DNA from 4 places in the Photobacterium kishitanii genome. Region 2 is predicted to be linked to each of the others. Evidence: predicted binding sites of a transcription regulator. Region 2 holds the regulator's gene; each other region holds the start of a gene.
What was found. Region 2 encodes CRP, which controls carbon source genes, mostly activating them, when cyclic AMP is high. Its sites were predicted from a motif close to TGTGANNNNNNTCACA; they were not measured.
Positions count from the first base shown of each region.

Region 1 (2,213 bases), 2.5 Mb from region 2:
GGTAGATGTTTGAAACTAGGATGTAGGCGGGCATCTGCAACATTCAATGGCTCTGCTCGTTGACCCACTAACCCCACTAGCCCTTGATCAAAGCGTAAACTGATGCGACGCCGAGATTTATTTAATCCCTGCGTGGCCATCAAGGTATAAACCTGACGCTGATGATCAGCGATATACACCGAACAACAATCAGTCTTCATTACTAAAGTAGTGTTTGATACTAATTGATCCAATGCATCAATTAATGTGTGAGCGCTGACAACCTTGTCAACAATTTCTCTTAGCTGTGTCAGCATAACGAGCCTTTAATTGTTCCCTGTGAGCCAATAAACCTCTACTTGCTAGCTGCGCTTATTCTTAATGCGCTTAAATTTACGTTCTTTCCATTCTTTAAATGGCATAGCGACAGCGGCAAACTCTTTTAGTGCACGACGATAGACATCACGCTTAAAAGAGACAACCTGCCTTACTGGGTACCAATAACTTACCCAACGCCAACCATCAAACTCAGGTGTAGCACCACGCTGCATATTGACCTTGGACTCATCGCATTCCAAACTCAGCAAAAACCATTTTTGCTTTTGACCGATACAAACAGGTTTTGAATCCCACCGTACAAGACGTTTAGGTAATTTATAACGTAACCAATGACGGCTTGACGCAATAATCCTGACATCTTTTTTGGTTAATCCTACTTCTTCATACAATTCACGGTACATAGCTTGTTCAGGGGTTTCACCTTCATCAATGCCACCTTGCGGAAATTGCCAAGAATGTTGTCCATATCGTCGAGCCCAAAATACCTGGCCATGGCCATTGCAGATAACGATCCCTACATTAGGGCGGTATCCATCGCCATCAATCACTGGACGACCTCAAGTATAAATATCTATTAATAGTGATTTTTTCATAGTAGACGGGATCGGTAAACAAACATTCATCAATATCGATCAGTTTTACTTAATTTAAACTATATTCTGGATAACTTTGCATAATGACTACTTTACCAACAACCAAGTGAGACATACCCCACATTTATTCACTCTTTCTGTGGATAGATTTGTGCAGAAACCTAAAAAAAGCATATTTACGCAACCATTAAGATCTTATATATTTATTTTTTAAAATAGAAAAATAACAACTTTTACCTTTATAAACATAATATTAGATAAAAAACAGTTCTATAATAAATAAAGATAAAGCCAACTTTCACATCACCAAAAAACGATCGGTTAAAGATCAACCAATAATGACGTTATCCACAAATTCACCTTCACCAACAAGAATAAAAGCTAACCACAACGCTTGTTATACCACCTTTATACTGTATAAATACTCAGTTAAGCTTAAAAAAAATATTTTCAAAAAAAAAACTGTGGATATCTTTTTATTTTGATCTTAGCCTTAAATAACTATCACAAGTTACTCATCATTAGAGCATCACAATATCTAACGCTCTGTAGCCAAGGAAAAAAGATCTCTCTTAATCCTTGCTTACCTATCAAGATCAATATTGATCTTCAGATTCCGTCTTCACAGATATGATAGTATTATCGATAACCTAACATTAGATCTTAGTCCTTATCACGCTACTTTATGAGCCGACAATCAATGCAACCAACGCCAAAAACAGAAACAGAATTACTCAATCGTGCCCACCAATTGGCTGGTATGACCCTGGGTGAATTAGCGGCGATTGCAGGGATAATTCCACCACCAGATCTTAAACGTGATAAAGGTTGGGTTGGTCAATTATTAGAGTGGCATTTAGGGGCGACAGCTGGCAGTAAACCTGTCCCTGATTTTATTGAACTAGGCATTGAACTTAAAACGATCCCTATCAGCTACCAAGGTAAGCCGTTAGAAACTACTTTTGTCTGTGTTGCGCCCTTAATTGGCGTCCAAGGTTTGCAATGGCATAGTAGTCATATTCGACAAAAATTAGCGCGAGTATTATGGGTACCGGTTGAAGGTGAACGTGATATTCCACTTGAGCAACGTCATGTAGGTTCAGCATTATTATGGAGTCCCAGCGCAGAAGAAGAAGCGCAATTACAGCAAGACTGGGAAGAATTAATGGATATGATCGTATTAGGTCAAGTAGAAAATATTACAGCCCGTCATGGTGAAGTGCTGCAATTACGCCCTAAAGCAGCTAACAGTAAAGCGTTAACAGAAGCTTATGGTGCTAATGGCCAGCCGATTAAAACGTT
Region 1 is NZ_LN794352.1:2,824,868-2,827,080, forward strand. Features, by position in the region: gene ptsP (phosphoenolpyruvate--protein phosphotransferase) at 1-296, opposite strand, end outside; gene rppH (RNA pyrophosphohydrolase) at 342-866, opposite strand; gene mutH (DNA mismatch repair endonuclease MutH) at 1,612-2,213, shown strand, end outside.
Region 1: rppH (RNA pyrophosphohydrolase) is a predicted target of CRP. The motif match lies at 1,019-1,034, and genes of this name have one in related genera.

Region 2 (2,213 bases):
ATTCCATCGGACTTGGTGCTTTATCACCACCATTACCATCTAAAACAACACTATGGCCTGATGATGACTGACCAACAAAAGTCATATTTTCAACCCACTTTACTCGTGACTGCATCTCTATCTCCTTTGGCTATATTATTCAGATATTAACTCTATTTTTGTTGATAATCTCATCAATGTAAACGCTATTTATTCCGGCTAATGCTAATTACGTTGCATATTTAAACCACCCAAATTAACTAACAAACCCACATTAAAACTATGCTTTTGGTGACTAACTCACAACGATGTGATCATGTGCACACTTATCTCTCATAAATGAGCGAGTCAGCTAGATCAATATCAAGAAAAAACCCTAAAAAAAGGATACAATCTTAACAAGTTCAAGTTAGCTTGCAGCCCAGCAGCTGAGTGAATAACCCCGCCAGCAAACAGTTTTGTTGAGTTATCTTCACAGAACATATTGTTGGGCAACATATGCAGAGGAAGTTAGTAATATGGTTCCAGGTAAACCGCAGACAGATCCAACTTTAGAGTGGTTTCTTTCCCATTGTCACATTCACAAATATCCATCAAAGAGCACGTTAATTCACGCTGGTGAAAAAGCAGAAACTTTGTATTACATCGTGAAGGGTTCTGTTGCTGTATTAATCAAGGATGAAGAAGGTAAGGAAATGATCCTTTCTTACCTAAATCAGGGTGACTTTATTGGTGAACTCGGCTTGTTCGAAGAAGACCAAGAGCGTACAGCTTGGGTTCGTGCCAAAAGCCCTTGTGAAGTTGCAGAAATTTCATTTAAGAAATTCCGTCAGTTAATTCAAGTTAATCCAGATATTCTAATGCGTCTATCTGCTCAAATGGCATGTCGTTTACAAGTGACAAGTCAAAAAGTAGGTGATCTTGCATTCCTTGATGTAACAGGTCGTATTGCACAGACGTTACTTAATCTTGCAAAACAACCCGATGCAATGACACACCCAGATGGCATGCAAATTAAGATCACTCGTCAAGAAATTGGCCAGATCGTAGGTTGTTCTCGCGAAACAGTGGGTCGTATTTTAAAAATGCTTGAAGAGCAAAATCTTATTTCTGCTCACGGCAAAACAATCGTGGTTTACGGTACACGCTAATTATTAGTCGTACCTTAATCGCCGATGAAACCGCAGCTTATACCTGCGGTTTTTTTTGATCTCGACTATCTCTAAATAGCACCATAAAACAAACATTGACGGAGTTAGTATTACGGTTAAATTTTAATTTGTAATCACATTCATTCATGCTACATTTCGATTACAAATGGATTTCTTAATCAATGATGGTCAATATGGATATTGAACGCTTTTCTACTAACAGTTTCACCACCGTACCAGGGGTGTTAACTAACCAGCCCACAACCATTGAAATGACAGGGTTTAGCGATAGCCGTTGCTACCTTGAACAACAAACAGGATTACGTCGCTGCCCAGCGGATGAATCAGGCGTTTGGGGTTCACCACTAGATAACTAGCTAGCAATAACAGCACTGATGTAACTAAGTGCTGTTGTTATTACTGCCATTTTCACTATCAAGTACTCAGTTAACTATTGGTACTTTCAAATATTTTATCCGCCGAGGCAGTAACAAAGCCGCTATACAATTCACCATTCGGTTGTGGATAGCGTTTAGCAAACTCGTAAAATCCACCAGGGATCTTATAAACCCCATCTCGAAAACTAACCCCAACCTCATCAGCCATCGTTGCCGATTGCTCTAACATTACCGTCGCATCACCTTTTATGTCTCCGCCTGTCTGATTAATCACAAACTGGTTATGACGCAATAAATGGTTTACCTCTTCTAAACAAGTAAATTGCTCGAGCTGATTAATACTTACCGTAAAATGATTAGCACCAAAACCGTGCGCCGCAACCCAAGCTGCATACTCACTTTCAGCCGCTAAAAATTGATAGGTTGCAAAATCAAGTTGCCATGGACGACCGCCATAAACAAAATCAGGCTGGCGAAAATAATCATCATCGACCTGATCTAATAAACCGCGCACTGCAAGTTGCAATTCGGCCGAACAGCCGCCTAACTGTAATTCACTAATAAAGACTTTGGGGAGTAAAGGGTTTTGGTGAGCAAAATATTCGGCATACAGCTTTTTAGCACTGAAATGATATTTAGCTTGCGGTTGATAACCCAACGCAATAAACGGAGCAGCAACAACCGC
Region 2 is NZ_LN794352.1:305,729-307,941, reverse strand. Features, by position in the region: gene PPBDW_RS01620 (OsmC family protein) at 1-115, opposite strand, end outside; gene crp (cAMP-activated global transcriptional regulator CRP) at 498-1,130, shown strand; gene PPBDW_RS01610 (hypothetical protein) at 1,313-1,507, shown strand; gene PPBDW_RS01605 (DUF1338 domain-containing protein) at 1,578-2,213, opposite strand, start outside.

Region 3 (2,213 bases), 250 kb from region 2:
AATATCGAACATAGAAATAGGTAGCTTCGGCTACCTATTTTTTTATTTCGGGAGATAATGATGAGCAATAAAACCACAGTTGATATCGATAAGTTATTGGCAATAATGGCCCAGTTACGGGATCCCCAAGCTGGTTGTCCATGGGATTTAAAACAAGATTTTGATTCAATCGTACCTTATACCATTGAGGAAGCTTATGAAGTTGCTGATGCGATTGAGCAAAAAAACTGGACTGATGTTAAAGAAGAACTCGGCGATCTATTATTTCAAGTAGTCTTTTATAGTCAACTCGCGACAGAACAGGGCTTGTTTGATTTTAATGATGTGGTTGCTGGTATCAGTGAGAAGCTAACGCGTCGTCATCCGCATGTTTTTGGTGATACTGAATTTGCCGATGAAGCCGCTGTAAAACAAAATTGGGAAGCTGAAAAAGCAAAAGAGCGTGCTAAAAAAGCGCAAGATGACAGTTTGTTAGCGAATATTCCGCTGGCATTACCTGCACTTAGTCGAGCCCATAAAATTCAACAACGCTGTGCGAGTCAAGGTTTTGATTGGGATACGTTGGGACCGGTGGTTGATAAAGTCACAGAAGAGTTAGATGAAGTGATGGCAGAAGTCATTCAAACGCCACAGCAGCAACATAAGATCGCTGAAGAAATGGGCGATTTGCTATTTTCGGTGGTAAATTTAAGTCGTCATCTCAATGTAAAGCCCGAACATGCACTGCAACAAGCAAATAAAAAATTTGAGCGACGTTTTCGCCAAGTTGAAAAAAATGTGCTAGAACAAGGTAAGTCTTTAAGCCAATGTTCACTAACTGAGCTAGATCTTGAATGGGATAGAGTAAAACAGCATGAATGTAAAAAATAATTATTCCCATCTAGAATTGTTATGCTATAAAGGTATAGTGACTTAGTGGCTAAAAGTAGTGAAATGGGGTGAAAACACGGCGCATATCACTTCCTTGATTTGAGACAAAAAAAATCTTAGGGGTGTGTGATAGTTTTCACGTTGTGGCGATAAATGGTGTCTGGTATACTAATTTCCCGTCCAGATACACTTTATCCTCTACACCAATCTTCCAGGTTTAACATGACAACGAATTATATTTTTGTTACGGGCGGAGTAGTATCCTCTCTAGGTAAAGGCATTGCTGCAGCATCTTTGGCAGCTATTCTAGAAGCGCGTGGTCTGAATGTGACCATGATGAAATTAGACCCTTACATTAACGTTGATCCAGGCACAATGAGCCCAACTCAGCATGGTGAAGTATTCGTTACGGAAGACGGTGCAGAGACTGATCTTGACTTAGGTCACTACGAACGTTTTATTCGTACCAAAATGACAAAGCGTAATAACTTTACTGCTGGTCGTGTGTACGCTGACGTATTACGCAAAGAGCGTCGTGGTGATTACCTAGGTGCAACGATTCAGGTTATTCCACATATCACGAACGAAATTAAAGATCGTGTGATTGCAGGTGCTGCGGGTCATGATATCGCGATTGTTGAAGTCGGTGGCACAGTAGGTGATATTGAATCACTACCATTTATGGAAGCTATTCGTCAGCTTGCAGTTCAACAAGGTCGTGAAAACACCATGTTTATGCACTTGACATTAGTTCCTTACCTAGCTGCTGCTGGTGAAGTTAAAACTAAGCCAACTCAACACTCAGTGAAAGAATTACTTTCTATCGGTATTCAACCAGATATTTTGGTTTGCCGTAGTGATCGTGTTATTCCTGCTAATGAGCGCGCAAAAATTGCGTTGTTCTGTAATGTGCAAGAAAAAGCGGTTATCTCAATGAAAGATGTAGATTCAATCTACAAAATTCCACAGCTTATTAAGGCACAAGGCCTTGATGACTTGGTATGTAAGCGTTTTGGTATTACTGCACCAGAAGCTGACTTATCTGAGTGGGAACAAGTTATTTACGAAGAAGCTAACCCTACTGCTGAAGTCACTATCGGTATGGTTGGTAAGTACATTGAATTACCTGACGCATATAAGTCAGTCAACGAAGCGCTTAAGCACGCTGGTTTGAAAAATCGTATTTCAGTACAAATTAAATACATCGATTCTCAAGATGTTGAGTCTAAAGGTACTGAAGTACTTGCAGATCTTGATGCTATCCTAGTACCTGGTGGCTTTGGTCATCGTGGTATCGAAGGTAAGATTCTGACGGCTCAATATGCACGTGAAAACAAAATCCC
Region 3 is NZ_LN794352.1:555,688-557,900, forward strand. Features, by position in the region: gene mazG (nucleoside triphosphate pyrophosphohydrolase) at 61-870, shown strand; gene PPBDW_RS02890 (CTP synthase) at 1,093-2,213, shown strand, end outside.
Region 3: PPBDW_RS02890 (CTP synthase) is a predicted target of CRP. The motif match lies at 996-1,011, and genes of this name have one in related genera.

Region 4 (2,213 bases), 330 kb from region 2:
TGGTGATCTTGATTTAGCCACAAGCCGTCAAGCCGTCGCAAATTTAACTGATCTTATTGAGCCTTTAATTCATGCACCGCTAGCGGATCAAGAAGTTGCGATCACGGTAATGGTGGCAGGGCATAAAATATTGTTACAAGGCTGGTTGAAGAAACGTTATCAATCTGGATTATTACGCTACCGCACCGGTAAAATTCGCCCACAAGATCTACTCACAGCATGGTTTGATCACTTGTGTTTAGCGGTGTCGGTACCTGAAACGCGACAAGTCACTCATATTATAGGAACGGATAAGCATCTTGAATTACAGCCTCTTGAGTCACAACAAGCACTGGCTTATTTACAGCAGTTGATTGAGTTGTACTACCAAGGTTTAAATCAACCATTAGCGTATTTCCCTAAAACAGCGATGGCTGCGATACAAGCTCATATTGGTCGTGATGGTAGTTGGAAAGATGATGATGAGACCGAGCAAAAAGCACTGACGAAGATGGCGGAATGTTTTAATGATGGCTATTTGTTTGCTGGTGAAGGTAGCGATGATTATATCAAGCGCGTATGGCCACAATGGCAAGATCAATTGGCACAAGAGGCAAATCAATTAGCGGCGTTAGTGTTACAAGCCGTAGTGATAAACAGTAAAGAAATTAAGCCAGAATAAATAGTTAAAGCAGAGTTAAGTAGTGTGGTCGTCAGCAAATCATTATTAGTTGTAGGGTGTTTGCTGTACGACCACAGGTCCAGAGGTGACCAAGTTTCTGGCGCTGATACTAACTAACCACCGCAGTACAAACCGTGAGTAAGTTCTCACATTATAGGAATACAACAGAAATTTGAACGCCAATATTTACTTCTAAGTGTTGGCTCACATAATAATGAGCTTGATCGTTGATATTGATCAACCACGGGCGAGTACTGTTGTTACATATAGCAACCATGGGATGAGTGACATAATGGCGACTGAAGTACTAACAACCGAAGTACTAACTAATATTCTGCAACCAATGACGTTTCCATTGCATGGTACCCGTCTGATTGAAGCGTCTGCGGGGACGGGAAAAACCTTTACTATTGCGAGTTTGTATTTACGACTATTGTTAGGCCACGGCAATGATAATAATCGTCATCAACAGCAGTTAACGGTTGATCAAATTTTAGTGGTAACTTTTACTGAAGCCGCTACCGCTGAATTACGCGATCGTATTCGTGCTCGTATTCATGACGCGCGATTGGCGTTTAGTCGCGGTGTTAGTCACGATCCTGTGATTGCTCCCCTGTTAAATGAACATCAAGACCATAAATTAGCCGCCACCATTTTATTGCAAGCCGAACGGCAGATGGATGAAGCTGCAATCTATACTATTCATGGTTTTTGTCAGCGAATGTTAACCCAAAATGCATTTGAATCAGGATCTCGGTTTAATAATGAATTTGTGACCGATGAAAGCCAATTGAAAAAGCTGGTGGTTGCCGATTATTGGCGTAGTAATTTTTATCATTTACCGCCAGCACTTGCTCATGAAGTCCGTGAAATTTGGTCATCACCAACCGCATTATTAAAAGAAATTGGTAACAGTTTAACGGGGGCGCCAGTGCGATTGTCGGTGGCGGCAATGACTGAATCGTTAGCACAATTACATCAGCAAAATATTGTGCGAATTGATGAAGTAAAAGCGTTATGGCGTGCGCATCAAGCCGATCTTGAGGCCTTGATTGCGAGCTCTGGCATTAATAAGCGCAGTTACACTAAAAAAAGTTTACCCAATTGGTTAGAGCAAGTGAGTGGGTGGGCTGCTCAACCAACAGTAGGCTATGAATTACCTGATAATTTGATCCGTTTTCATCAGCAAACGTTAATTGAAAAAACCGCCAAAGGTGATGCGCCTGAGCATGCAGTGTTTAGTGCTATTGCTGAACTGCTAGATAACCCGGCTAACTTACGTGAACCTTTATTAGCCCATGCGATTGAACATTGTCGCCAATTATTGGCTGATGCTAAAGCGCGTAAAGGTTGGTTATCATTCGATGACTTGCTAACTCAATTAGGGGCCGCGATTGATAATGATGTTGATGAACTGCTTGCTGGAAAGATTCGAGCGCAATATCCGGTGGCGATGATTGATGAATTCCAAGATACCGATCCACTGCAATACGGTATTTTTAGTGATGTTTATCGCCATCACCCTGAATGTGGTTTGTTTATGATTGGTGAT
Region 4 is NZ_LN794352.1:632,693-634,905, forward strand. Features, by position in the region: gene recC (exodeoxyribonuclease V subunit gamma) at 1-661, shown strand, start outside; gene recB (exodeoxyribonuclease V subunit beta) at 954-2,213, shown strand, end outside.
Region 4: recB (exodeoxyribonuclease V subunit beta) is a predicted target of CRP. The motif match lies at 795-810, and genes of this name have one in related genera.